2 regions of the Peribacillus sp. Aquil_B1 genome follow, and region 1 is predicted to be linked to the other one. Evidence: predicted binding sites of a transcription regulator. Region 1 holds the regulator's gene; the other holds the start of a gene.

Region 1 (3,429 bases):
TTTTGGTTTGATAATTTCACCGCCATCATGGGAAAGCTGCCCGGCTATGATTTTTAGCAGAGTGGATTTTCCGGCGCCATTTCGGCCGACAAGTGCAATTCGATCTTTATTTTGAACTTCGAGCTTCATATTTGATAAAATAAGTTCAGCTCCATAATATTTCGATAGTTGATTGATTTGTAATAAAATCATAGATTTCACCTCAATTGATTATAGATAGTGTAACGTATTTTAGTGATTATCGGCAACAGCTTGGTTCCATGGTAAAACAAAAGCTGTTACATAAAGTGGAATAATAGTGTATGATTTAGGAGGGGTTACTTAAATGGGAGACTTAACGCATTTTAATGAACAGGGCAGGGCCAAAATGGTCGATGTGAGTGCTAAGCCAGAAACAACCCGGACGGCAGTAGCTCAATCGAGCATTTTATTGAATGATGAAATATATGAATTGGTCACGAACCAGAAAATGAAAAAAGGCGATGTACTGGCTGTTGCACAGGTTGCAGGAATAATGGCCAGCAAAAATACATCCAATATCATTCCGATGTGCCATCCCATTGCTCTGCAAGGGGTCAATATAGCCTTTGAGTGGGAAAAAGAAGAACAAGGATACAGGCTTAGGATTGAAACGCAAGCTAAGACAAAAGGGAATACAGGTGTGGAAATGGAAGCGTTAACAGCTGCATCCGTGACGGCCTTGACTGTTTATGACATGTGTAAGGCCCTTGATAAGGGAATGGTGATCGGGCCTACATTCTTAGTGGAGAAAACAGGCGGAGTTTCCAGTAACGACTTTAAAAGACAAGTAAAACAAACAGATAGAGAATTAAGTTGAAAAGCATGTGTGAAGGCGGGGAAGAACAATGAACCATGACCCAAAGATACCGCAGGCAACAGCCAAAAGGTTGCCATTGTATTATCGATTTTTAAAGAACTTACATTCCTCAGGCAAACAAAGAGTTTCCTCTGCAGAGCTAAGCGAAGCTGTAAAAGTGGATTCTGCCACCATACGCCGTGATTTTTCCTACTTTGGCGCTCTTGGGAAAAAAGGTTACGGCTACAATGTCAATTATTTATTATCCTTCTTCAGAAAAACACTAGATCAAGATGAATTGACCAAAGTCGCTTTAATCGGGGTAGGAAATTTAGGAACCGCTTTTTTAAATTACAATTTCATGAAAAATAATAATACAAAAATTGAAATGGCTTTCGAAGTTTCTGAAGAAAAGGTCGGCAAGCGAATAGCTGATGTGCCCATCTATCATATGGATCAAATCGATACACTATTGCAGGAAAATAATATTACTGCGGCTATATTGACAGTGCCTGCACAGGTAGCCCAGACGATAACCGATCGTCTAGTCAAAGCCGATATAAAAGGAATATTGAATTTTACACCTGCACGGCTGACCGTGCCTCCATCCATTAGGGTCCACCATATTGACCTGGCCGTGGAGCTTCAGTCGCTCATCTACTTCCTGAAACATTACCCAATAGTGGAAGAAGCCGCATTGGAGGAATGAAAAAAACGCTGCATCATTGCAGCGTTTTTTTTATTGCAGCTTTTCAGTTTATACACTAAAGGAGGCGGAACGGTCTCATCCCGAACTTAGATTTTAAAACCAACATTGATTATCCTTCATGTTTTTAACCTTTTTTGGGAGGTACAATTTAAACGTTAATTTCCACTCCAGGCACTCGCTTTCCGCGGGCGGTCCGGGAGCCTCCTCGGCGCTCTTGCGCCTGTGGGGTCTCCCTTGGACGCGCTTTTCCCGCAGGAGTCTCGCACCTTCCGTTACAATCAACTAGATTTTTATAGGTTGTTCTAACCTAGGACGATGTTTAGGATAGATTATTCTTCATGGTTTTTTACAGTTTTATGAAATCGCTCAATGGATTGAAGAAATTTGCGTCACTCCTGCCGAAAAACTGGCTAGCCGAGCCCCCACAGACGCTTGCTTTGTTGCGGTTTGGCAGACAGTCGGCGGAAAGGGAGCGGATTTCTTCAAGCAACTGGAACTTTTATTAAATAAAAAAAACTGTAGACTCAATTTTAATCGAATTGGTCTACAGTCTGAAATGCTGCTGCGTTTTTTTATTTTTTCTTATTTTTTTGTGCGGCTTTAATCTTAAAGTGCAGCATGATCATGCGTAAGCCCGATCCAAAGTCAAGAGTCGCAATAAGGACAAGTATGTAGGCGAAGAGTCCCCATCCAGAAGAATTGACGGTTTGAATCGCGATAGCGGTAAAAAGAGCTCCTAAGCCTGCATAGATGATGCCCATGAATAAGGGTGATTGACGTTTCATAATAAACCTCCGATGAAGGCCTGTGCAGTATCTATCATCTTCTCTATATCCTTCCGATATACCACTTGAAGGATGATGACAAGTGTATTCATCGCAATATGAGCGCTCATTGATACGAGAATGCGGCCTGTTTTTGCATAAAGGAAAGCAAAAGTGAAGCCCATTGCCGTATATAAAAGAAGATGTTCAAATTCACCATGCGCCAAGCCGAAAATAACTGAGCTGATTAAAGCTGAAATAAAGAAGTTAAAGCGTTTATGAAGTGATCCGAAAATGATTTTCCGGAAAATTAATTCTTCCAATATAGGTCCAATTACTGAAGTGACGAAAATGACCATGGGGACTTTGTAAATGAGTGAAATGAGTTGCTGCGTATTTTCAGATTCAGATTCCACCCCAAGCATCTGTTCAATGCTTCCGGCAATGCTTTGCGCAAAAAGAGCCATGAACACTCCTGCAATTGCCCATAATATGGACATGGAAACGGAAGTTTGATTTCTCGTGTCTACCTTTTCCCTCATGTCTCTTCTCATTAAAAAAAGAATCAAGAATAAAGCAGCGAGAAAACTGAAAACTATCCAGTATGCTGCAGATTTCACTTGGAGTTCATCATCCGGCATTCCGGTATAAGACCCGATCAGCATGAAAATGGGCACCCCAACAATACTGGATAATTGCATGGCAATATAAGTGATGATGACGAACCAATATTCTTTTTTCAAAAATGAAAACTCCTTTTATAGTCACCCATTCCGCTCGGAACGTTCCTGTTATGGGGACAAGCTATAAACGCATACTCCAAAATGGTATCAAAAATTGAGGCAGAACTCCACTTAAAGGTCCCCCTAACGAAACATTTAAATAACTTTGTTAAGGAAATCATTATGCTAAAGTAGTTTACCCGTAATTTATCAGAAATTAATAAAAAATTTTCAATAAGATACTTGCAAAAAAGGCTCGGTTTATTTAATATTATAAATGTGTTAGCACTCGATGATGAAGAGTGCTAATAATCATGTAACAAATTATCAAGAGAATATGAGGAGGTTGTTTCACTTGTTAAAACCATTAGGTGATCGCGTTATTATTGAACTAGTTCAAACTGAAGAAAAAACTGC
Region 2 (3,429 bases), on a different contig from region 1:
TACGTCACGCGCTCCAATTTGCAATGGTGTAACAATGTTCATTAACCCAATGATAAATGGCATAGCCATGAACAGGATCATGACGACCCCGTGTGTTGTAAATACCTCATTATAATGCTGTCCATCCAAAAGACCGTTATCTGGAATAGCCGTTTGAGCACGCATCATAAGAGCATCGACGCCACCACGGAAAAGCATAAGCAGTGCTGCCAAGATGTACATGATACCGATACGTTTATGGTCAACCGTTGTTAACCACTCACGCCATAAGTAACCCCATTTTTTAAAATAGGTAATTCCGGCAACAACCGCAATCATGGTTAAACCAATGGCAACCATGGATGCATAAATCGCAGGACTTGGATGAGGTACGGCAAATCGATCAAAGTAATCCATACTTTTGTGACTCCTTTCAGGAAAATATTCCTTATCTTGTAAACCTAGTTGTTTTATCGAACGAAATTAATTCTTAGTGATCATGATTCATGTTGCTGTGTTCTGAATGTTCCTCGTGTGAATCCTTGGAATCATTTTCTTCCGTATCGGAAGATCCGTGGTCATGACCAGCATTTTCCCCTTCAGGAGCTGGTGAAAACTCTAAGTGAGTTCCCGTGTAAGTGGATTGTCCCACATGACCAGGTTTTAATAATTCATTGAATTTTTCCTCAGTGATCGGTTTAGCAGTAGCTTTAATTTCATCTACCCACTTATCGTATTCTTCAGCAGACAGAACATTAACGTTGAACGTTTGCTGAGCAAAACCTGAACCACTGAAGTTTGAATTTCGACCCATATACTCTCCTGGTACATCAGCTGCTAAGTGCAACGTATTGACCATGTCCGACATCGCGTATTTTTGTCCTCCAAGTTGCGGAATCCAGAAACTTGAGATTGGACCGAATGAGTAAAGTTTAAATTCAATTGGTCGGTTAGTAGGTAAAAACAGATAGTTGACTGTTTCGATATCTTCTTCCGGATAACTAAAATGCCACTTCCAGTTGGAAGATGAAGCGTAAATAATTAAAGGTTCTTGATCTCCGTATCCTTTAGGTGTTGCCTCAACTTCATTTGTTGTTTTAACAGTAACAACGGATAGGAAAGCGACGATTAAAATTGGGATCGCAACCCAAATTATTTCAAGAACCTTACTTCCTTCAATATGAGGCGGTTCATAATCATCACGTTGTTTGGAAGCACGATATTTCATTATCATGAAGATATACAGTACCATAACGACAAGAACGACAAAGGCCATTGTCCATATCGAAATCATAATAACATCTGCTTGTGTTGCAGCTACTGGCCCTTTAGGGTCCAAGACCATTAATGGGTTATCGCAACCGGTTAGCACAGTGGCAATAGTAAAAAGTATAGTTAATAGAGCCCATTTTATTTTCATAGTACTACCCCTTTCTTACATAATAAAATTCCAATTGGTAATTATTCGGACAAAGTGTTACCATGTTCACAAACCCCGACATACCAATATTAATCCCAAGTCTAAAAAAAGACAATACAAAGTGACATCTGTCACATAAAGTTCATTAAAGAGCAGTAAGAAGATGGTAAATGAACTGAAATGTTCGAAAATCTTCAGCAAATGAAATATAATAAATGTTTCATATCTTGCCTATGAAAATTCACTTATCAGTACAGTATTGCAGATAGTACCAATCCTCTTTCCGTTTAATATTACTCTAATATAATGAAATAAAAATTTCACATTATATTCACCGTGTATATTGCCTCAAAACTCATAAAGATTATGAATTATATTACCTATCCTGTCAATTAGGTATTTATCGTTAGAAAACATGATTTAAAACGGAATTTTTTCACTCAGCCATGGAGGTTGGTAAATGGTGGACACATTGGACACGATGTTGTATCCATGCTTCAATCCCCTTATGATCCAGCGCAGGTCAATATTATATATATATAAGGAAACAACGAGTTTGAAATCGGTTCTCTCACAAATCCTTATGCCCTGTCGGTATTTTTAAACCGCCGTGTAGCAATAGTCGTGGTAGAAGTAATTCAGGTTTGGTGGTTCTATCAAATCGTCCTTTAGCAAAACCCACTGACCTATAACCCCTTATTGATACCTGTATCCCTTTTGAATTTTTAATTAAAGGTACATAGAAAAAAACCCACAAAAAAAGGACTTCTTAAAAGTGTCCTTTTCTCGTGGATATAGTTTAAAATTCGATTCTGATAATATAAAATGAAAGCGCATTCATTGATTGAGATCAAGTTTACTCAAATTCAGCAAGTTAGGCAAAGGAACGACTAGTTCTGTTTAGAAAAACAGTATATTGCGCTATATTCCTCTTTTTAGTTACTGAATTCTGTACTTCTGTTTGTTGGAGCTTTAGCCTTTGTTTTCATTTTTATGATTTTAGTCGTTTCCGGTTCAATTCTTTTTCCTTTATGTGTATTCATTACCATTTCTTCTGTCAGGACAAAAAATATACCAACTAGAAAAATGGCAGCTGCGCTTAATGTGATGGCGATTCCAACAGCGGTAAATATATAATCCTTATTGTAATCGCTTACAAAGAAACTTAAAGCAAAAATAATAATTCCGATTACACAACCTGTGCCTGATACCCATTTCACTGCATCTAACATCTTCTGATTAGCTTCCATAATTTCATCCCCTTTCTTTCTATTTTATGACATTTCACAAATTTGTCAAATCTTTTCTATTTTTTAACATATCCACGATGAAAACCTTGACAAATAGAAGGCGCCACCATTCACTTTTAGGCATTAAAGACTATATGAACAAACTGCAAAAACAGTGCAAATACACTATCTTTTTTTCTGGTATTAACCTTTTGTATCCTATTTAAATAGAAGAGTGTTTAATTTAAACAAAGATTGGAACGTAGGGCACTCGCTTTCCCTGCGGGAGTCTCGCAGCTTTCGTTCCAATCATTGTTTTAACTTTTAGATAAAAACTTTTTGCCTAAATCTTTATTGGTACAAAAGAAAAGTATGGTATATGTTGGACTACTTCAAGAAGACTAAAAAAATTGTCGATGCAGGCGATGCTTAATTTCGCTGTCTTTAATTTAAAGATGATGACCAAACGGACATGGTAAGTTCCAAAAATCGCCTAAAATTCAAAGAGAGTTCAAAAAATGCTTGGGAATTATTAACTTCGAACCACTTTTGTCTAAAAAAATGAGACCCCTGATGAATAATCAGGGGCCTTACCTCCTTCTATGGTTTTTGCAAGGTCATCGTTACCGTTTTCTCTTCAGTGCCTCGATATACTTTAACCTTTACTTTATCGCCAATTTTCTTATCTGAATATAAGTATTTCCTTAATGCTGCAGCAGAATTTATTTTCGTTCCATCAATCTCAACGATGATATCCTGTTGCATAAGCCCTCCATTCGCCGCAGCCGAGCCCGCCTCTAT

The links. Region 1 encodes Rex, which represses fermentation and respiration genes when NADH is low (regulators of the CRP and FNR family bind a similar motif). Its sites were predicted from a motif close to TTGTGAAATATTTCACAA; they were not measured.
Region 2: the regulator Rex is predicted to act here: its motif matches at 1,519-1,536, upstream of qoxA (cytochrome aa3 quinol oxidase subunit II).

Annotation. Positions count from the first base shown of each region.
Region 1 covers NZ_JAKXEE010000008.1:97,478-100,906, reverse strand. The annotation lists gene MPH60_RS26385 (ABC transporter ATP-binding protein) at 1-192, opposite strand, end outside; gene moaC (cyclic pyranopterin monophosphate synthase MoaC) at 326-838, shown strand; gene MPH60_RS26375 (redox-sensing transcriptional repressor Rex) at 867-1,526, shown strand; gene MPH60_RS26370 (YdiK family protein) at 2,099-2,311, opposite strand; gene MPH60_RS26365 (CPBP family intramembrane glutamic endopeptidase) at 2,308-3,033, opposite strand; gene groES (co-chaperone GroES) at 3,368-3,429, shown strand, end outside.
Region 2 covers NZ_JAKXEE010000004.1:110,170-113,598, reverse strand. The annotation lists gene qoxB (cytochrome aa3 quinol oxidase subunit I) at 1-396, opposite strand, end outside; gene qoxA (cytochrome aa3 quinol oxidase subunit II) at 470-1,399, opposite strand; gene MPH60_RS21850 (hypothetical protein) at 2,335-2,649, opposite strand; gene MPH60_RS21845 (S1C family serine protease) at 3,229-3,429, opposite strand, start outside.